DNA from 3 places in the Pseudescherichia sp. L3 genome. Region 2 is predicted to be linked to each of the others. Evidence: predicted binding sites of a transcription regulator. Region 2 holds the regulator's gene; each other region holds the start of a gene.
What was found. Region 2 encodes PhoB, which activates phosphate uptake and scavenging genes when phosphate is short. Its sites were predicted from a motif close to CTGTCATAAAACTGNCNNAT; they were not measured.
Positions count from the first base shown of each region.

Region 1: the regulator PhoB is predicted to act here: its motif matches at 3,514-3,533, upstream of pstS (phosphate ABC transporter substrate-binding protein PstS).
Region 3: the regulator PhoB is predicted to act here: its motif matches at 2,295-2,314, upstream of kdgR (DNA-binding transcriptional regulator KdgR).

Region 1 covers NZ_JANKYC010000003.1:425,365-432,752, reverse strand. Annotated here, with positions in the region: gene glmU (bifunctional UDP-N-acetylglucosamine diphosphorylase/glucosamine-1-phosphate N-acetyltransferase GlmU) at 28-1,398, shown strand; gene glmS (glutamine--fructose-6-phosphate transaminase (isomerizing)) at 1,590-3,419, shown strand; gene pstS (phosphate ABC transporter substrate-binding protein PstS) at 3,618-4,658, shown strand; gene pstC (phosphate ABC transporter permease PstC) at 4,785-5,744, shown strand; gene pstA (phosphate ABC transporter permease PstA) at 5,744-6,631, shown strand; gene pstB (phosphate ABC transporter ATP-binding protein PstB) at 6,678-7,388, shown strand, end outside.
Region 2 covers NZ_JANKYC010000001.1:79,512-86,899, forward strand. Annotated here, with positions in the region: gene sbcC (exonuclease subunit SbcC) at 1-1,360, opposite strand, end outside; gene sbcD (exonuclease subunit SbcD) at 1,357-2,559, opposite strand; gene phoB (phosphate response regulator transcription factor PhoB) at 2,750-3,439, shown strand; gene phoR (phosphate regulon sensor histidine kinase PhoR) at 3,461-4,756, shown strand; gene brnQ (branched-chain amino acid transporter carrier protein BrnQ) at 5,164-6,483, shown strand; gene proY (proline-specific permease ProY) at 6,556-7,388, shown strand, end outside.
Region 3 covers NZ_JANKYC010000001.1:1,729,514-1,736,901, forward strand. Annotated here, with positions in the region: gene NR795_RS08470 (MBL fold metallo-hydrolase) at 1-732, opposite strand, end outside; gene NR795_RS08475 (YebO family protein) at 757-1,047, opposite strand; gene mgrB (PhoP/PhoQ regulator MgrB) at 1,122-1,265, opposite strand; gene kdgR (DNA-binding transcriptional regulator KdgR) at 1,412-2,203, opposite strand; gene NR795_RS08490 (MFS transporter) at 2,381-3,751, shown strand; gene htpX (protease HtpX) at 3,796-4,677, opposite strand; gene prc (carboxy terminal-processing peptidase) at 4,871-6,919, opposite strand; gene proQ (RNA chaperone ProQ) at 6,939-7,388, opposite strand, start outside.

The DNA of each region.
Region 1 (7,388 bases), on a different contig from region 2:
CTTCTTCAAATCAGAGTCAGGACGCGTATGTTGAACAATAGCATGAGCGTGGTGATCCTTGCCGCAGGCAAGGGAACCCGCATGTATTCGGATCTTCCTAAAGTGCTTCATACTCTCGCCGGGAAAGCGATGGTACAGCATGTCATTGATGCCGCGAATAATCTCGGCGCACGTCACGTTCACCTGGTCTACGGCCACGGCGGGGATCTGCTTAAGCAGACGCTGCGTGACGACAACCTGAACTGGGTGCTGCAAGCGGAACAGCTGGGTACGGGCCATGCTATGCAGCAGGCTGCCCCGGGCTTTGCCGATGACGAAGATATCCTCATGCTCTACGGTGACGTACCACTGATCTCCGTTGAGACACTGCAGCGCCTGCGCGATGCCAAGCCGCAGGGCGGCATTGGGCTGTTAACGGTCAATCTTGACGATCCCACCGGCTATGGCCGCATCACCCGCCAGGACGGGAAGGTCACCGGCATCGTTGAGCATAAAGATGCGACCCCTGAACAGCATAAGATTCAGGAGATCAATACGGGCATCCTGATTGCCAACGGTGCGGATCTGAAGCGCTGGCTGAGCAAGCTCACCAATGATAATGCGCAGGGTGAGTACTACATCACCGATATTATCGAACTGGCCTACCTCGAAGGGCGTGAGATCGCCGCGGTGCATCCGCAGCGTCTGAGCGAAGTTGAGGGCGTAAACAACCGTCTGCAGCTTTCTCGTCTGGAGCGTGTCTATCAGTCCGAGCAGGCAGAAAAGCTGCTGCTGGCTGGTGTGATGCTGCGCGATCCGGCACGTTTTGACCTGCGCGGTACCCTGAGCCACGGCCGTGATATCGAGATCGACACCAACGTTATTCTGGAAGGCAACGTCACGCTGGGCAACCGGGTCAAAATCGGCGCGGGCTGCGTGATCAAAAACAGTGTTATCGGCGACGACTGCGAAATCAGCCCTTACAGCGTGGTTGAAGATGCGACCCTGGAAGCCGCCTGCACCATCGGTCCGTTTGCTCGTCTGCGCCCTGGCGCAGAGCTGCTGGCCGGCGCGCACGTCGGTAACTTCGTCGAAATGAAGAAGGCGCGGCTGGGTAAAGGCTCGAAGGCAGGCCATCTCACCTATCTGGGCGACGCGGAGATTGGCGACAACGTTAACATCGGGGCCGGTACCATTACCTGCAACTACGACGGTGCCAACAAGCATAAAACCATTATCGGCGACGACGTTTTTGTCGGCTCCGATTCACAGTTTATCGCTCCAGTGAGCGTAGCCAGCGGCGTCACTATTGCTGCGGGTACCACGGTAACCCGTGATGTTGCCGAGGACGAGCTGGTAATCAGCCGAGTGAAACAGACCCATATCAAGGGCTGGAAACGTCCGGTCAAGAAGAAGTAAACCATTTTGTAGCCGGCCTGGCGTTCGCGTCGTCCGGCATACAGGGATGAGGCGGTCAATATAGATCGCCCGCCCACCAGCAGTAGCTATAAAAATAACCCCACTCTCTACAAGGCTCGGGGCGCCCGGAAAACGGGTAACGCAGGTTGACCGACAACGCATGGCTTACGCCATAATCAGGAAATCTAACTATGTGTGGAATTGTTGGCGCAGTTGCGCAGCGTGATATTGCTGAAATCCTTCTCGAAGGCTTACGTCGTCTCGAATACCGTGGCTATGACTCTGCCGGTCTGGCAGTAGTCGACAGTGAAGGGCATATGACCCGCCTGCGTCGTCTCGGTAAAGTCCAGATGCTCTCTCAGGCAGCGGAAGAGCATCCGCTGCATGGCGGAACCGGTATTGCCCATACCCGTTGGGCGACGCACGGTGAACCGTCTGAAGGCAACGCTCACCCGCATGTCTCTGAACATATCGTGGTGGTGCATAACGGCATTATTGAGAACCACGAGCCGCTGCGCGAAGAGTTAAGATCGCGCGGCTATGAATTTGTCTCCGAAACCGATACCGAAGTGATCGCTCACCTGGTGCACTGGGAGCTGGCAAAAGGCGGCTCGCTGCGCGATGCCGTTCTGCGCACTATCCCGCAGCTGCGCGGCGCGTACGGTACGGTTATCATGGATACCCGCGATCCGAGCACCCTGCTGGCCGCCCGCTCCGGTAGCCCGCTGGTTATCGGTCTTGGCATGGGCGAAAACTTCATCGCCTCTGACCAGCTGGCTCTGCTGCCGGTGACCCGCCGCTTTATCTTCCTCGAAGAGGGTGACATTGCGGAAGTGACCCGCCGTAGCGTCGTGGTGTATGACCGTGAAGGTCAGGAAGTGAAGCGCCCGGACATCGAATCTAATCTGCAATATGACGCGGGCGATAAGGGTATCTACCGCCACTACATGCAGAAAGAGATCTACGAGCAGCCGAACGCCATTAAAAACACCCTGACCGGGCGTATCAGCCACGGTGAGATCGATCTCAGCGAGCTGGGCGAGAAAGCCAACGAGATGCTCTCTCAGGTTGAGCATATCCAGATCATCGCCTGCGGCACCTCCTACAACTCCGGGATGGTGTCACGCTACTGGTTTGAATCGCTGGCCGGTATCCCGTGCGACGTGGAAATCGCCTCTGAATTCCGCTATCGCAAATCCGCCGTGCGCCGCAACAGCCTGATGATCACCCTCTCCCAGTCTGGTGAGACGGCGGACACCCTGGCCGCGCTGCGCCTCTCCAAAGAGCTGGGCTACCTCGGTTCGCTGGCGATCTGTAACGTGCCTGGCTCCTCGCTGGTACGTGAATCCGATCTGGCGCTGATGACCAACGCTGGCACAGAGATCGGTGTGGCGTCGACCAAAGCCTTCACCACCCAGCTCACCGTGCTGCTGATGCTGGTGGCGAAGCTGAGCCGCCTGAAGGGTCTGGATGCCTCTATCGAGCAGGATATCGTGCATGGCCTGCAGGCGCTGCCGAACCGTATCGAGCAGATGCTCTCCCAGGACAAACGTATTGAAGCGCTGGCAGAGGACTTCTCTGAGAAGCACCACGCCCTGTTCCTGGGCCGTGGCGATCAGTACCCTATCGCTCTTGAAGGCGCGCTGAAGCTGAAAGAGATCTCCTACATCCACGCGGAAGCCTACGCCGCAGGCGAGCTGAAACACGGCCCGCTGGCGCTGATTGATGCCGATATGCCGGTTATCGTTGTGGCACCTAACAACGAACTGCTGGAAAAACTGAAGTCCAACATCGAAGAAGTTCGCGCCCGTAGCGGCGTGCTCTATGTCTTCGCCGGTCAGGATTCCGGTTTCACCAGCAGCGATAACATGCACATTATCGAGCTGCCGCACGTGGAAGAGGTGATTGCGCCGATCTTCTACACCGTGCCGCTGCAGCTGCTGGCCTACCACGTCGCGCTGATCAAAGGCACCGACGTTGACCAGCCGCGTAACCTCGCGAAATCTGTAACCGTAGAGTAATGTTCCTCTTACGTCCCGTCGCTACTGGCGGGACGTCTCTCCTCGTTGTGCTATTTTTAAACAATCCATAGACCATTTTCGGTCAAATAAGCGCCTGTCATAAAAATGTCATAATAAGTACATTTAACTGTCACCTGGTTGTCCTATTTTGCATATCGTAGAAACCAAACAACGATTTACAATCCCTCAGGAGACATTATGAAAGTCATGCGTACCACTGTCGCTACTGTTGTCGCCGCGACCTTATCCCTGAGCGCTTTCGCTGTTAGCGCAGCGGCAAGCCTGACCGGCGCGGGTGCAACTTTCCCAGCGCCAGTGTATGCCAAATGGGCGGATACCTATCAGAAAGCGACCGGTAGCAAAGTTAACTACCAGGGTATCGGCTCCTCCGGCGGCGTGAAGCAGATCACTGCTAACACCGTGGATTTTGGCGCGTCTGACGCTCCGCTGTCTGATGAGAAACTGAATCAGGAAGGCCTGTTCCAGTTCCCGACCGTTATCGGTGGCGTGGTGCTGGCGGTTAACCTGCCGGGCGTGAAATCCGGTGAGCTGGTGCTGGACGGTAAAACGCTGGGTGACATCTACCTGGGCAAAATCAAAAAATGGGATGACGAAGCGATCGCTAAGCTCAACCCAGGCATGAAGCTGCCTTCACAGAATATCGCCGTAGTGCGTCGCGCTGATGGCTCCGGTACCTCCTTCGTCTTCACCAGCTACCTGGCGAAAGTAAACGAAGAGTGGAAATCAAAAATTGGTTCTGGCTCTACCGTGAACTGGCCGACCGGCCTGGGCGGCAAAGGTAACGACGGTATCGCCGCGTTCGTACAGCGCCTGCCTGGCTCTATCGGCTACGTAGAGTACGCCTACGCTAAGCAGAACAACCTGGCCTACACCAGGCTGGTCTCTGCCGATGGCAAACCGGTTTCTCCGACTGAAGAGAGCTTCTCTAACGCCGCGAAAGGCGTGGACTGGAGCAAAACCTTCGCTCAGGACCTGACTAACCAGAAGGGTGACAACGCGTGGCCGATCACCTCTACCACCTTCATCCTGATCCACAAAGAGCAGAAGAAACCTGAGCAGGGCGCTGAAGTGCTGAAGTTCTTTGACTGGGCCTATAAAGACGGTGCGAAACAGGCTAACGATCTGGATTACGCAACTCTGCCGGACAGCGTGGTTGAGCAGGTTCGTGCCGCATGGAAAACGAATGTGAAAGACAGCAGCGGTAAAGCGCTGTACTAACAGGATCTTTTTGACGAAGATGGCGGGAGGCGTAGGCTTCCCGCCCTACGGATAAAAACTGTAGGCCCGGTAAGCGTTCGCGCCACCGGGCAAATTCGTAAGACGTACATAACAGAAGAGTAATTTATGGCTGCAACCAAGCCTGCTTTTAACCCACCGGGTAAACAAGGTGACATGATCTTCGGCGCGCTGGTCAAACTGGCTGCGCTGATTGTGCTATTGCTGCTTGGCGGCATCATCGTCTCCCTGATTGTCTCCTCCTGGCCAAGCATCCAGAAATTTGGTTTCTCTTTCCTGTGGACCAAAGAGTGGGACGCCCCGAACGATATCTACGGTGCACTGGTGCCAATCTACGGTACGCTGGTGACCTCCTTTATTGCGCTGCTGATCGCCGTCCCGGTGAGTTTCGGTATTGCGCTGTTCCTGACGGAGCTGGCTCCCGGCTGGCTGAAGCGTCCGCTGGGTATCGCGATTGAGCTGCTCGCTGCTATCCCCAGTATCGTTTACGGCATGTGGGGGCTGTTTATCTTCGCTCCGCTGTTCGCCACCTATTTCCAGGAGCCGGTGGGCAACGTGCTCTCTACCATTCCGTTTGTGGGCGCGCTCTTCTCTGGCCCGGCGTTTGGTATCGGTATCCTCGCTGCGGGTATTATTCTCGCCATTATGATCATTCCGTACATCGCCTCGGTGATGCGCGACGTGTTTGAACAAACCCCGGTGATGATGAAAGAGTCAGCCTACGGCATCGGCTGCACCACCTGGGAGGTGATCTGGCGCATCGTGCTGCCGTTCACCAAAAATGGCGTTATCGGCGGGGTCATGCTTGGCCTGGGCCGCGCGCTGGGTGAAACCATGGCGGTGACCTTTATCATCGGTAACACCTACCAGCTCGACAGCGCCTCGCTCTATATGCCGGGTAACAGCATCACCTCTGCACTGGCTAACGAATTCGCTGAAGCGGAGTCCGGGCTGCACGTTGCCGCGCTGATGGAGCTGGGGCTGATCCTGTTTGTGATCACCTTTATCGTGCTGGCGATTTCGAAAGTGATGATCCTGCGTCTGGCGAAAAACGAGGGGGCACGCTGATGGCTACGCTCGAAATGCAAACCACGACGGCGCTGGCCGAGTCGCGCCGTAAAATGCAGGCGCGTCGCCGCATGAAAAACCGTCTCGCGCTGACGCTGTCGATGGCAACCATGGCGTTTGGCCTCTTCTGGCTGGTCTGGATCCTTTTCTCCACCGTGACGCGCGGTATCGACGGCATGTCGCTGGCGCTGTTCACCGAGATGACGCCGCCGCCGAACACCGCAGGCGGTGGGCTGGCAAACGCCCTGGCGGGCAGCGGCCTGCTGATCCTCTGGGCGACCGTATTTGGTACGCCGCTCGGTATTATGGCGGGCATCTACCTTGCCGAGTACGGGCGTAAATCCTGGCTGGCCGAGGTGATCCGCTTCATCAACGATATTCTGCTCTCTGCCCCCTCTATCGTGGTGGGCCTGTTTGTCTACACCATCGTGGTGGCGCAGATGGAGCACTTCTCCGGCTGGGCAGGCGTGATTGCACTGGCGCTGCTGCAGGTACCGATTGTTATCCGCACCACCGAGAACATGCTGAAGCTGGTTCCGGACAGCCTGCGTGAAGCCGCCTATGCGCTGGGCACGCCGAAATGGAAGATGATCTCTGCGATTACGCTGAAGGCCTCTATCTCCGGCATCCTGACCGGCGTGCTGCTGGCTGTGGCACGTATCGCTGGCGAAACCGCGCCGCTGCTCTTCACCTCCCTCTCCAACCAGTTCTGGAGCACGGATATGATGCAGCCTATCGCGAACCTGCCGGTCACCATATTTAAGTTTGCCATGAGCCCGTTTGCCGAGTGGCAACAGCTGGCCTGGGCTGGCGTATTGATTATCACCCTGTGCGTGCTGCTGCTGAACATCCTGGCTCGCGTCATCTTCGCGAAGAAGAACGGTTAAATTTTGCGGCGTGGCTCCGGCCGCGCCCAGTTGAGGAAAAGAGTAAATGAGTATGGTTGACACCACCTCCGGCAAGATTCAGGTTCGCGATTTGAACTTCTACTACGGGAAGTTCCACGCCCTGAAAAACATCAACCTGGATATTGCCAAGAATCAGGTAACGGCGTTTATCGGCCCGTCAGGCTGCGGTAAATCCACCCTGCTGCGTACTTTTAACAAAATGTACTCCCTCTATCCAGAGCAGCGCGCCGAGGGTGAAATTTTGCTGGATGGCGAGAACATTCTCACCCACAGCCAGGATATCGCTCTGCTGCGTGCCAAGGTGGGGATGGTGTTCCAGAAGCCGACGCCGTTCCCGATGTCTATCTATGACAACATCGCCTTTGGCGTGCGCCTGTTTGAAAAGCTCTCTCGCACCGATATGGACGAGCGCGTGCAGTGGGCATTGACCAAGGCCGCACTCTGGAACGAAACCAAAGATAAACTGCACCAGAGCGGGTACTCTCTCTCCGGTGGTCAGCAGCAGCGTCTGTGCATTGCGCGCGGTATTGCCATTCGCCCGGAAGTGCTGCTGTTGGATGAGCCGTGTTCAGCCCTCGACCCTATCTCTACCGGGCGTATTGAAGAGCTGATCACCGAGCTGAAGCAGGATTACACCGTGGTGATCGTGACCCACAACATGCAGCAGGCTGCACGTTGCTCCGACCATACGGCCTTTATGTATCTGGGCGAGTTGATTGAGTTCAGCAACACGGAC
Region 2 (7,388 bases):
CATCGCTCTCGGCCAGCGTTTTTTGCAGCTGCTTGATACGCTGCTGAAGAGGCGCGAAGCTGGCATGCAGCACGTTCAGACGCTGGCGCAGCGGGCGCTGTTGGGCCAGATCGGCTATCGCCTGCTGCAACGCCTCGGCGCTCAGATCCAGCCCTGGGGCGTTCAACGCCGTCAGCTGCTGCTGAAGCTTTTCCCGGCGTGCGCTGAGCGTCAGGGCGTGCTTCTTCTCTTCTGCCTGCTGAGTAAAGTTGGCCCGCCAGCCGGTGAGCTCGCTCTGCCAACGCTGCCAGCGTTCGTGCGCGGTCAGCCAGTCGGCCAGCGTTTTCTGTTCCTGCTGTAGCGTGCTCATCTGCGCGTTGGCGGTGGCGCGAATGCGGCTGCGCTTGCTCAGCTGCTGTTGTAAGCGAGTATTCACTTCCTCAGCCTGACGCTGGGTCTGGCCGTGGGTGCGGATCTGCTCCTGTAAACTTTGCCATATCGGTCGCAGCTGCTGGGCGGGGCGGGCCTGCTCCAGCGCGGCAAGCTGCGGGCGGGCGCTCTCTAACGCCTGCCGGGCACTATTCAGCGTCGTCTGTGCCCGGGCCGCGTCGGCATGCAGTTCGCCGCCGCGCGTCAGCCAGTGGAGCAGGGTCTGCTCGCGCTGTTGGGTGGCGACCAGGGTCTGCTCCTGGTCAGTAAGCACCTGCAAACTTTCATTCAGAGTCTGGATCTGCTCGGCGCTCAGCAGCTGAATGCCCTCGGCCTGGGCCTGATGCTGCTCCAGCTCGCTGCGCGCCGCTTTGTGCTTTTCAAACACCATCGCTGAGATCTGGCCGTAGATCTCGGTGCCGGTCAGCTCTTCCAGCAGCTCGGCCCGCTCTTTCGGTTTGGCATTGAGGAAGGCGGCAAACTGTCCCTGGGAGAGCAGCATCGAGCGGGTAAAGCGGCCGTAGTCCAGCCCCGTCAGAGTCGCAGTGAGCTCCAGCTTATCTTTCACCTTATCGGCGAGAATTTTACCGTCGGCGCAGAGCGCCAGCTCAACGCGGGGCACCTGGAGATTACCCCCGGCCTGGTTGCGGGCACGGTTTTGGCTCCAGAAGGCGCGATAGGCAATGCCTTTGACCTCAAACTCCACCTCGGCCAGGCACTCGGCGGTGTCGCGGGTCATCAGGTCGTTCTGCGACTGCGATACGTTGCTCAGACGCGGCGTCTCGTGATAGAGCGCCAGACAGATAGCATCCAGCAGGGTGGTTTTCCCCGCGCCGGTGGGGCCGGTAATGGCAAACAGCCCGTTGCTGGCAAAGGGCTCAGCGGTAAAATCAATCTTCCACTCCCCCTTCAGGGAGTTAATGTTCTTCAGGCGCAGGCTAAGGATTTTCATGCGTCTTGCTCCTGGGTCAGCTCTTCTACGGTGGCGCTAAAGAGGGTGCGAACCCGCTGGCCCTGCGCCTCGTCCGGCTCCTCCAGCGCCAGACGACGCTCGAAAACCTCCTCCACGCGCAGCTCGCTGAGGGTTTCCCGCAGCTCGCCCGCCATCATTCGCTGACGCTGCTCGCGGCTGCGGCGTACCAGCAGCACTTCGACCGGCAGATCCTCGGTCATGGCCTGGATCCGGCGCTGCATATCCGTCAGCCAGTCGTCGGTGGTGATTTCGATATCGAGCCATACCGGCGGCGAAGCGGGGGACCCGCGCCACTGCTCAAGCTGCTGGCCAATGGCGGCAAGATCGCCTTTGATCACTGCCAGCTGCTGGGTAACCGGCACGGTAAGAGGCGTGACGTCCGCCAGTCTGCCGTCGGCAAAGGTTACCAGATTAACGCTTTTGGCCTTGCCGGTTTCGTCGAAGCTGAGAGCAATAGGTGAGCCGCAGTAGCGGATATGATCCTGACCACCAATAATCTGCGGACGATGAATGTGCCCGAGGGCGATATAGTCCACCGGGGGAAAATTCTGCGCCGGGAAGGCGTCCAGGGTACCAATATAGATGTCGCGCACCGCGTCGCTTTTGCTGGCCCCGACGGTGGTGAGGTGGCCGCTGGCGATAATCGGCAGCGGCGCGTCGCCGCGCAGGGCACAGGCCTGCTGGTACTGCTGCTGGTAGTAGTCGGTGATCGCCGCCAGCAGATGCTGCTGCTTCTCGCTGCCGGAGAGGCCCGCCTGGCTGGTAACGATATCGCGCGGGCGTAAAAACGGCACCGGGCAGAAAACCGCTCCCGGCGTGCCGTCGCGATGCTTAAGAATGAACGGCGCGCAGCCCGCCGCGGCCACGACGGTGGTGTGCAGAAAGGCCAGGATCTCCCGGGACTCATTCAGGGTAGCGACCGAGTCGTGGTTACCCGCCAGCACTACCAGGTGACAGCCGGTCTGCTGGAGCTGAACCACAAAGCGGTAGTAGAGTTCGCGAGCGTAGCTGGGAGGCGCGCCGGTATCAAAAATATCGCCAGCAACGATAATGGCATCGACCTGCTGGGCCTCTGCCGTCTCCAGCAGCCAGTCAAGAAAGGCAGCGTGTTCAGCGGCCCGGCTCTTGCTGTAAAAGTTTTGGCCGAGATGCCAGTCAGAGGTGTGAAGGATGCGCATATCGGTTCCATAGCAAAAAAGCGTAAGGCGGATTATAAACGTTTAGGCGCAGCGGAAAAGCGGCGATCGTCTTGCAGATGTCATCTGCACGCTTTCAGGTTCATAATGCCTTCACGCTTTTCATAAATCTGTCATAAATCTGACGCATAATGCGACGCAACATATTGATTACAACTATATAGGGCAAATCATGGCGAGACGTATTCTGGTCGTAGAGGATGAGGCCCCCATTCGGGAGATGGTCTGCTTCGTGCTCGAGCAAAACGGCTTTCAGCCTGTTGAAGCGGAAGATTATGACAGTGCGGTGAACCAGCTCAACGAGCCGTGGCCCGATCTTATCCTGCTCGACTGGATGCTGCCTGGCGGCTCGGGGATTCAGTTTATCAAGCACCTGAAACGTGAAAACATGACCCGGGATATTCCTGTTATGATGCTCACCGCGCGCGGCGAAGAGGAAGATCGCGTCCGCGGCCTGGAGACCGGGGCAGACGACTACATCACCAAACCCTTCTCGCCGAAGGAGCTGGTGGCGCGTATCAAAGCCGTGATGCGGCGTATCTCGCCGATGGCGGTGGAAGAGGTGATTGAGATGCAGGGGCTGAGCCTCGATCCCACCTCTCACCGGGTCATGACCGGCGAAAACCCGCTCGACATGGGGCCGACGGAGTTCAAGCTCCTGCACTTCTTTATGACTCACCCGGAGCGCGTCTACAGCCGCGAGCAGCTGCTGAACCACGTCTGGGGAACCAACGTCTACGTTGAGGATCGCACGGTGGACGTGCATATTCGCCGCCTGCGTAAAGCGCTGGAGCTGAGCGGCCATGACCGTATGGTGCAGACCGTTCGCGGCACGGGTTACCGTTTTTCGACCCGTTTCTAATCATTGACTGGAGTGTGACGCGTGCTGGAACGGCTGTCATGGAAAAGGCTGGTCTTAGAGCTGTTTTTAAGCTGTATCCCAGCTCTGGTGCTTGGAGCGATGTTTGGCTATCTGCCGTGGTTTTTGCTGGCCTCGGTCACTGGATTACTGATCTGGCACTTCTGGAATCTGCTCCAGCTCTCCTGGTGGCTGTGGGTGGACCGCAGCATGACCCCACCTCCGGGGCACGGCAGCTGGGAGCCACTGCTCTATGGCCTGCACCAGATGCAGCTGCGCAATAAAAAGCGCCGTCGTGAGCTGGGCAGCCTGATCAAACGCTTTCGCAGCGGCGCAGAGTCGCTGCCGGATGCGGTGGTACTTACCACCGAAGAGGGGGTGATCTTCTGGTGTAACGGCCTTGCCCAGCAGTTGCTGGGGCTGCGCTGGCCGGACGATAACGGCCAGAATATCCTCAACCTGCTGCGCTACCCCGAATTCACTCAGTATCTTAAACAGCAGACCTTCACTAAACCGCTCAACCTGGTGCTGAACAACGGACGGCATCTGGAGATCCGCGTCATGCCCTACAGCGAGCAGCAGCTGCTGATGGTCGCCCGCGACGTGACCCAGATGCACCAGCTGGAGGGGGCGCGACGCAACTTCTTTGCCAACGTCAGTCATGAGCTGCGCACGCCGCTGACGGTATTGCAGGGCTACCTGGAGATGATGCAGGAACAGACCCTGGCCGGGGCGACGCGGGAAAAGGCGCTGCATACCATGCGGGAGCAGACCTCGCGTATGGAAGGCCTGGTAAAACAGCTGCTCACCCTGTCAAAAATTGAGGCCTCTCCAATCCATACCCTGAATGAAGTCATTGATGTGCCAATGATGCTGCGGGTGGTTGAACGAGAAGCCCAGACCCTGAGCCAGCAGCGGCAAACCCTTGAGTTTCATGTCGATAGTTCCCTCAAAGTGTTGGGCAGCGATGAGCAGATGCGCAGCGCTATCTCTAACCTGGTCTATAACGCGGTAAACCATACTCCGCCCGCCACGCACATCATCGTCAGCTGGCAGCGGGTCGCGAACGGCGTGGAATTCAGCGTTGAGGATAACGGACCGGGCATCGCCGCCGAACATATTCCACGCCTGACCGAGCGCTTCTACCGCGTCGATAAGGCGCGATCCCGCCAGACCGGCGGTAGCGGCCTGGGGCTGGCGATTGTTAAGCACGCCGTCAACCATCACGACAGCCGTCTGGAAATTACCAGCGAGCCGGGCAAAGGCACCCGATTTAGCTTCACGCTGCCGGAAAGGTTCGTTGCCAAAACCACCGAGTAGCGCCCTCCCTGTCAGTATAACTTTCCACAGGCCGCAAAATGCGGCCTGTTTGCTTTGCACCATTCAGCACCGCACCTCTTTTTCTGCGGCTGCTGCTTTTTTGTTCGCATGTTTAGCCATGTGTTTTTCTTATAATTAGCGTTTTATGCTGGTTATTCACGTCAGCCTACGATAACCATCTGGTTTTTCGATCCCATCTTGCCTTTAAACGTTATAAGCGTTTAAATTGCGCCCCTGTCGATGACAGACAGGCTGGATTTGCGTGGTAAATCGAAAAACTATTCTTCGCCACGCCCGGTGGGAAGCATATCCCGCTGGAATCTAATGATATTGCCGCTGTATTGTCCCGTAGGGGCTGGCGAAAAAATCAACACGTTCAACACCACATCCACAGGCAGTTAATACATATGACCCATCGTTTAAAACCACGAGATATCGTTGCTCTGGGCTTTATGACATTCGCGTTGTTCGTCGGCGCGGGTAACATCATTTTTCCGCCAATGGTCGGTTTGCAGGCGGGTGAACACGTCTGGACGGCGGCCTTTGGTTTCCTGATCACCGCGGTTGGTCTGCCGGTGCTAACGGTCATCGCCCTGGCGAAAGTGGGTGGCGGTGTGGATAGCCTCAGCGCGCCGATTGGCAAAGTAGCCGGCGTGCTGCTGGCCACCGTCTGCTACCTGGCCGTCGGCCCGCTGTTTGCGACCCCGCGTACCGCTACCGTCTCGTTCGAAGTGGGGATTGCCCCGCTGACCGGCGACGGCGCGCTGCCGCTGTTTATCTACAGCCTGGTCTACTTTGCCATCGTCATTCTGGTCTCGCTCTATCCGGGCAAGCTGCTGGATACGGTAGGTAACTTCCTTGCGCCGATGAAGATCGTCGCGCTGGTGGTGCTCTCAGTGGCTGCCGTCGTCTGGCCAGCTGGCCCGATTAGTCATGCCATGGACGCCTACGAGCACGCCTCGTTCTCCAACGGTTTTGTTAACGGCTACCTGACCATGGATACCCTCGGCGCGATGGTGTTCGGTATCGTGATCGTCAACGCGGCCCGCTCTCGCGGCGTGAGCGATGCGCGTCTGTTGACCCGCTACACCGTGCTGGCTGGCGTGATGGCAGGCGTAGGCCTGACGCTGCTCTATCTGGCTCTGTTCCGCCTCGGCTCCGACAGCGCTTCGCTGGTCGATCAGTCGGCAAACGGCGCGGCTATCCTGCATGCCTACGTGCAGCACACCTTCGGCGGCGCAGGCAGCATGATGCTGGCAGTGCTGATCTTCCTGGCGTGCCTCGTCACCGCCGTAGGCCTGACCTGCGCCTGCGCCGAGTTCTTTGCCCAGTACGTGCCGCTCTCTTATCGCACGCTGGTGTTTATCCTCGGCGGCTTCTCAATGGTGGTTTCGAACCTCGGCCTGAGCCATCTGATCCAGCTCTCTATCCCGGTGCTGACGGCGATCTATCCGCCCTGTATCGCCCTGGTTGTATTAAGCTTTACCCGCAACTGGTGGCACAGTTCGTCCCGTGTGATTGCGCCAGCCATGTTTGTTAGTCTGGTCTTCGGTGTGATGGACGGCATTAAAGCGTCGGCGTTTGGTGGCATCTTACCCGCCTGGACAGCGCGTCTGCCGCTGGCGGAGCAGGGTCTGGCATGGTTGATGCCGACCGTCGTCATGGCGGTGCTGGCAATCTGCTGGGATCGCGCGGCGGGACGTCAGGAAACTTCCAGCGCACATTAATTTACGGTTGCGTCTTTAACCACGGGGCTTACAATCCCGTGGTTTTTTTATTTTTAAACGGCAGTGGAAACGATGGAAAGTACGAACAAACTAAAGCGGGGATTAAGCACCCGGCACATCCGCTTTATGGCGCTCGGCTCGGCGATTGGTACCGGGCTGTTTTATGGCTCGGCAGACGCCATCAAGATGGCCGGTCCCAGCGTGCTGCTGGCCTATATCATTGGCGGCGTGGCGGCCTACATTATTATGCGCGCCCTCGGCGAGATGTCGGTGCATAACCCGTCGGCCAGCTCGTTTTCGCGCTACGCCCAGGAGAACCTCGGGCCGTTGGCAGGCTATATCACCGGCTGGACCTACTGCTTTGAAATTCTGATTGTTGCCATCGCCGACGTCACCGCCTTTGGTATCTACATGAGCGTCTGGTTCCCCACGGTCCCGCACTGGATCTGGGTTCTGAGCGTGGTGATGATCATCTGCGCCGTCAACCTGATGAGCGTCCGGGTCTTCGGTGAGCTGGAGTTCTGGTTCTCGTTTTTCAAAGTTGCCACCATCATCATCATGATTGCTACCGGTTTCGGTATCATCATCTGGGGCATCGGCAATGGCGGGCAGCCCACCGGCATCCACAACCTGTGGAGCAACGGCGGCTTCTTTAGCAACGGCTGGCTTGGCACGGTGATGGCGTTACAGATGGTGATGTTTGCCTACGGTGGCATTGAGATCATCGGCATCACCGCCGGTGAAGCCAAGGAGCCGGAGAAGTCGATTCCGCGCGCTATCAACTCTGTCCCGCTGCGTATCCTGGTATTCTATGTGGGCACGCTGTTTGTCATCATGTCGATCTACCCATGGAACCAGGTGGGGACCCAGGGCAGCCCGTTCGTGCTGACCTTCCAGCATCTCGG
Region 3 (7,388 bases), 1.7 Mb from region 2:
ATCGAGTTTGCCCAGGCGCTCGGGGATCGCCAGCAGGTCCGGCGTGTAGCCGGTGTCGCCGGCAAACCAGAAGCGATGCGCCCGGGATTCCACGACCCAACCGCACCAGAGTGAACGATCTCTGTCCCACGGCGTACGCATGCTCCAGTGCTGGGCGGGTACGGCGCTTAGGGTCATTCCCTGGAAGGTGAAGCTCTGCCACCAGTCAAGCTCGACCACGTGGCGCACGCCGTGGCGGCGACACCAGCGGCCCAGCCCGAGGGGAACAAACAGCGTGACGTCTGGAAAGCGTTTTAACAGGGCGCGGATGGTGCGGGTATCGAGATGATCGTAATGGTTATGCGAAATGAGGATGGCATCCAGCGCCGGCAGATCGCTAACGTTCAGCGGCGCGGGACTTTTGCGCTGCGGCCCGGTAAAGCGTACCGGGGAGGCACGGTTAAAGAAGAGCGGATCCGCCAGCAGATAACAGCCGTCCAGACGGAGCAGCATGCTGGCATGGCCCAACCACCAGACCCCGTCCCCGCTGCCGCCTATTTCGGCACGCTGCCACCGCTGCTGAAGAAAAGTGTCGTAGCCGCCCTCGGGAGGATGCGGCAGCCCGGCGGCGCGGCGCTCTTTTTGCCAGCGCTCAACGTCACCGGGCTGATGCCCACCGGGGGTCAGATTACGAAACCCCTGGGGCGTATGGTGAGTCAGGGCTGGATTATACCAGGGATTTTTCCATGCCATCACTCACCACCCTTTCCAGCTTATTTAGCGTTCAGCCACCAGACGGATAAAATCGTCGCCGTCGGTTTGCACTGTTGCCGCCGTTTTTGCTTCCGGCTCGGCTTTTTCCGGCGCGTTGGCCTCGCAGAGGCGACGCAGCAGCACGTTCTGTCGTTTTTGTTGATCCAGTAGCGCCTCAAGCAGTTCAATCTGCTCATTAGCGCGGGAGCTGGCCCGGTTTACAAAGAACCACAGTATTAGCCCAACGACCAACACCACCAAAGAAATTACCAGGGACGCAAGATTGAACGCGCCCGAATTCAGTACTTCGTTCATTACACCACCTCAATGTTGACGCGCTATCTTACCACTGACATTAAGGAAGGGAATGATTCGAAGCAAAAATGCCGCTACCAGGGGATAAATTTATTGATAACGCAAATACCGCTGAAAAACTGTACGTCCTGATCGCACATCACATTGAGCATCTGAGTCCAGAGCATCAGGCAAATTACCAGGATGGCAATCAAGAGCAGCCACCGAAACTTTCTCACTCTTCTCTCCGAATCAACGTCTTATGCAAACAGGTTACTACTGGCATATTAAACCGGAGCTAACTGTAGCGCTATTTGACTATTCAGGAAACCGCGGCAAAGAGGGAGCAGAGATGAAAACGCCGCGTCTGGCGCGGCGTCTGGTATCAGAACGGATAGTCGTTATAGCCCATCTGCTCGGAGATTTTACGCGCTGCGGTATGCAGCATCTCAACATATTCATGCAGACGCTCTTCAGAGAAGCGCAGCGTTGGGAAGGAGATACTCAGGCCTGCGATGACCACGCCAAAGCGGTCAAAGACCGGCACACCAATGCAGCGCAGCCCCTCTTCCTGCTCTTCGTTGTCTTCGCCATAGCCCTGCTCGCGAACGGTATCAAGCACGGGTAGCAGATCGTCGGTAGTGGTAATAGTGCGATCGGTGCTGCGCTTATACTCAACGCCTTCAAGGATCTGTTTCACTTCCTCGCGATCGCGCCAGGCCAGCAGCACTTTACCGATGGCGGTGCTATAGAGCGGGTTGCGGCGGCCGATACGGGAGTACATGCGCAGATTGTACATAGAGTCAATTTTATGGATGTAGACAATGCTGTCTTCATCCAGCGCGCCAAGGTGCACCGTCTCTTTGGTCAGGCGCGAAAGCTCACGCATCTGGATATCGGCGCTGCGAATTAAATCGACGTTTTGCAGCGCGCGTGCGCCGAGTTCAAAGAGCTTAAGCGTTAGGGAGTACTTCTCTGACTCCCCCTCCTGGGCCACGTAGCCAAGGGATTTCATCGTCTGCAAAAAGCGATAAACGGTGCTTTTTGACATCATCACACGCTGAGACAGTTCAGTAATGCCAATTTCCCGCTCTTCCCCGAGCGCCTGCAGAATGCCAAAGACCTTCAGTACTGAAGAGACAGAATCTGGCTGTTTGTCCAAATCTGCGATTGCCATTAATCACCTCATCGCGAGTGTTTTATAAAATTTAGAATAGGTTTTTATTATAATTTCGTCGCGGGTCGCCCGCAATGGCAGTTTGTTAACTTCGTTACAAATCTGCGATATAAAAACAGCGCGCAGCGGGTAAAATCGTTCTCACGATAATAATTTCAGCTTAATCATATAAACTCTATGGATAAATCTTTTACAGAAGGCCTGCCGATACCGCAGCGTTACGGAGCGATACTGACCATCATCATCGGTATTGCCATGGCGGTGCTTGACGGCGTCATCACTAACGTGGCGCTGCCGACTATCGCCAGCGATCTGCACGTCTCCCCGGCAAGCTCGATCTGGGTGGTTAACGCTTACCAGATTGCTATCGTGATCTCGCTGCTCTCCTTTGCATTTCTGGGGGATATGTTTGGCTACCGACGGGTTTACCAGTGCGGACTGGCGTTCTTTACCGTCACCTCGTTTCTCTGTGCCCTCTCCGATTCGCTCACCATGCTAACCCTTGCTCGAATCGCCCAGGGCTTCGGCGGCGCGGCGCTAATGAGCGTTAACACGGCGCTGATTCGGCTCATTTACCCTCAGCGCAGCCTGGGCCGGGGGATGGGTATTAACTCGTTTGTCGTCGCGGTCTCGTCGGCGGCGGGCCCGACCATTGCCGCAGCGATCCTCGCCGTTGGTTCGTGGCAGTGGCTATTTTTGATCAACGTGCCGCTGGGGATCGTCTCTTTGCTGCTGGCGATGCGCTATCTGCCCGCCAACCCGCCGCGCCGCAGCACGACGCGCTTCGATCTGCCCAGTGCGGTGATGAACGCCCTCACCTTTGGCCTGTTGATCCTGGCTCTCGGGGGCTTTGCCCAGGGGCAGTCTCTGACGCTGATCGCTGGAGAAGTAGCGGTCATGCTGGTCATCGGGTATTTCTTTATTCGCCGCCAGCTTGGGCTTCCCGTGCCGCTGTTGCCGGTAGATCTGCTGCGCATTCCGCTTTTTTCGCTCTCTATCTGCACCTCAATCTGCTCATTCTGCGCCCAGATGCTCGCCCTGGTCTCACTGCCCTTCTTTATGCAGAGCGTGCTTGGACGCAGTGAGGTGGAGACCGGGCTACTGCTGACCCCGTGGCCGCTGGCAACCATGGTGATGGCCCCATTGGCGGGGTATCTGATTGAACGGGTTCACGCGGGTCTGCTGGGTGCGGTGGGTTTGGCGGTCATGGCTGCGGGGCTGCTGGCACTGGCGCTTCTCCCTACGGCACCGTCGGATATGGATATCATCTGGCGGATGATGCTCTGCGGCGCGGGCTTTGGGCTATTCCAGTCGCCCAATAACCACACCATTATCACAGCCGCGCCGCGTCAGCGCAGCGGCGGAGCCAGCGGTATGCTTGGCACGGCGCGCCTGCTCGGGCAGAGCATCGGGGCCGCGCTGGTCGCGTTGATGTTTAATCTTTTTACCGATCACGCCACGCACGTTGCGCTGCTGTTTGCTGCGGTATTAGCCGCCGTTGCCGCCGCTTTCAGTAGCCTGCGGATGACGCAGAAATCCCAGGCATAAAAAAAGCGCGTCCTTAGACGCGCTTTTTATTACAACGGCTTGTGTTACTTCAAGTACTCGCCGCTGCGCAGGGCTTCAATACGCTTATCCAACGGCGGGTGGCTCATAAACAGCTCGCTCAGGGATTTGGATTTCCCGTTGATGCAGAAGGCCATCATTGTGCTGGCTTCCTGCGGCTCGTAGCTGGTTTTCAGACGCTGCAGAGCAGCTATCATCTTCTCACGGCCTACCAGCTTCGCCGATCCGGCATCGGCATGGAATTCACGGTGACGTGAGAACCACATGGTGATAATGCTCGCCAGAATACCAAACACCAGCTCCAGCACCATCGACACCGCAAAGTAGATCAGCGGGTTGCCGTTGCTCTCTTCGCCTTCGTCGCGGTTGCCACCCATAAAGCCTGCGGCGATCTGCGCCAGGATACGCGAGATAAAGATAACAAAGGTGTTCACCACGCCCTGGATCAGGGTCATGGTCACCATGTCACCGTTGGCGATGTGGCTGATCTCGTGAGCGATAACCGCTTCGGCCTCATCACGGCTCATGTTCTGTAGCAGGCCGGTGCTTACCGCAACCAGCGACGCATCACGGCGCGCGCCGGTGGCGAAGGCGTTAATGTCCGGGGCGTGATAGATGGCAACCTGCGGCATCGCGATGCCTGCCTGCTGCGACTGCTGCGCCACGGTGTTCATCAGCCAGCGCTCCATATCGTTGCGCGGCTGCTCAATGACTTCTCCTCCGACTGACTTCAGGGCCATCCATTTCGACATTAACAGCGAAACGAACGAGCCGCCAAAACCAAACAGCAGCGCCATGATCAACAAGCCCTGAACGCTACTCGACTGAATACCCGTCAGGCTCAGCACCAGCCCGAAGACCAGCATCACCGCCAGGTTCGTTAACAGGAAGAGCGCGATCCGCATCATAATTTTCTTTTAACCTCAACTTAACAAAACGCACTATGCGACTACCCACATCGTATGGGTATATTGGCTATTTTCAAGCATAACCCGCGCGTAAGTTACCAGAAAGACACAACTTTACATTTAGACGCGGCAGCCTTACGCCGCGATACGCTTGTTAAAAAAAACAGGCACAATTTCTTGTGCCTGTTGCGGTTTACTGTGCTTTAGCGGGCTGCGCTGGCGGGCTATCTTTCTCGATATGTGCCAGGTCGAGGGCGATATGCACCGTCTCATCAAGGTAGGGATCCGGCTCCTGATAATCCTTCGGCAGATCGTCCAGCTTCTTCAGCACCGGCTTGCCTTCACGCTTAAAGCGGTCGTTCAGGCGGGCCAGGCGAATCGCGTCATCTTCCGCGTTCTCTTTCTCACGCTGGGCAAGGTTGAGAGATATCTGATTCCGCTTATCTTTCAGGGCATTGAAGCGAGCAATGTCCTTCAGGATGTACTGGAACTCCGGATCTTTGGCAATACGATCGTCATGCTCCTTGAGCAGCTGCGGCCCAAGCGGCGTCAAATCGCCAGATTTCACAAAGGTCGCAGCGTTGATGCTATCCCACGGCAGCGCGTTATCTTCAAACTTCTCACCGGTTTCGGTCTCTTCATTGCCGGTCGGCATGATGATATCCGGCGTCACGCCCTTACGCTGCGTGCTGCCGCCGTTAACGCGGTAGAATTTCTGAATGGTGTACTGCACCGAACCCAGCGCCGGCCACTCCGGACGCAGCATCTGATCGTAGATGCGGTTAAGAGAGCGATACTGCTGCACCGTGCCTTTACCGAAGGTCGGCTCACCAACGATCAGCGCCCGGCCATAGTCCTGCATCGCGGCAGCAAAGATCTCTGACGCCGAGGCGCTAAAGCGGTCAACCAGCACCACCAGCGGGCCTTTGTAGTAGACGACGCCGTCGGTATCGCTGTCTTCTCGCACTTTGCCGTTGTTATCTCGCACCTGCACCACTGGACCAGACGGAATAAACAGGCCGGAGAGTGAAACCGCTTCGGTCAGCGCCCCGCCGCCGTTGGTGCGCAGATCGATGATCACGCTGCTGACGTTCTGTTTCTCCAGCTTCTGCAGCTGCACCTTGACGTCATCGGTCAGGCCAACGTAGAAGCCAGGAATATCCAGCACGCCCACCTTCTCTTTGCCGACGGTTTTCACCGACATCTTCACGGCGCGATCTTCAAGGCGGATACGCTCCCGGGTCAGGGTGACGATACGGGTCTTGGTCCCTTTACCGGCAGGCAGGATCTCAAGGCGTACCTTGCTTCCCTTCGGACCTTTGATCAGGGCAACCACGTCGTCAAGACGCCAGCCAATCACGTCCACCATGTTCTGGCCCGGCTGGCCGACGCCAACGATACGATCGCCAACGGTGATGGCTTTGCTCTTCGCTGCCGGACCGCCTGCTACCATGGAGTTAATCACGGTGTAGTCGTCGTCCATCTGCAGCACCGCCCCGATCCCCTCAAGAGAGAGGCTCATTTCGGTATTGAACTGCTCGGTGTTACGCGGCGACAGATAGTTAGTGTGCGGGTCGATCTCGTGGGCAAAGGCGGTCATCGCCAGAGAGAAGACGTCTTCACTGTTGGTTTGCGCCAGACGGCGAATCGCGAACTTATAGCGACGGGTCAGCGTCTCGCGGATCTCTTTCTCGTCCTTACCGGTCAGCTTCAGGCTCAGCTCATCGAACTTCACCTTGGCATCCCACTGGGCGTTCATCTCCGCGTCGTCTTTCGGCCACGGCGCTTTGCTGCGATCTACGTTGAAGGTGTCGTTGCCGGTGAAATCCATCGGCCGCTCAAGCACCTTCAGCGCATACTGATAGCGTTCAAACCGGCGCTTCTGCGCCAGGTTATAGAGCGCATAAAACACGTCGAGTTTGCCGGTACGCAGCTCCTCGCCGAGCACGCTCCGCTTCGGCATGAACTTCTCAACGTCGCTTGCCAGCAGCACGTTATGGCTGTAGTCCAGCAAGTTTAAATAGCGATCGAAAATCTTGCCCGAGAATGCCTCATCGAGATCGAATTGACGGTAATGGGAACGGGTGAAGCGCGATGTCACGCGCTCACTGACCGTTGCATGCTGGGTCTCTTCCTTTAATACCGGAATCTGATCGGCACGCGTAATATCTTCAACGGCAAAAGCCTGTCCTGCAATCAGGAACAGGCCAGCCAACGCGGTGCGCTTAAACAAAGTGTTCATGCCGGGCCTGGCCTCCGTTTCAGAACAACAGGTGTTCTGCGCGTACAATCATCGACATGCCTGAGGTCAGCTGTACACGAACACCGTCTTTGGTGATCTCCAGTACAGTGGCGTCCATTGCGTTGTTGCCCGCTTTCACCTTGAGGTTCTGACCCACGTTCAGCGCAGTAATATCGGATACTGGCGTATGCTGTGGCTCTTCACGCGGTGCGCGCTGAGGTTTCGCGGCAGGTTTGTCGGCGCGTGGTTTACGCTGCTCGTTGCCCTCTTTACGGCGCGGTGCAGGACGCGGTTTACGCTCGCGGCGTGGCGCATCTTCCTGCTCACCGGCAGCAGCAGCGGCTTCGCGCTTTTTGGCCTGCTGTTCAGCACGCTGGGCCTGGACACGGGCTTTCGCCTCTTCCAGCTGCTTACGCGCATGCTCAACATGCTGTTCGTCCAGTACACCGCTTGGATTGCCGTCGAGATC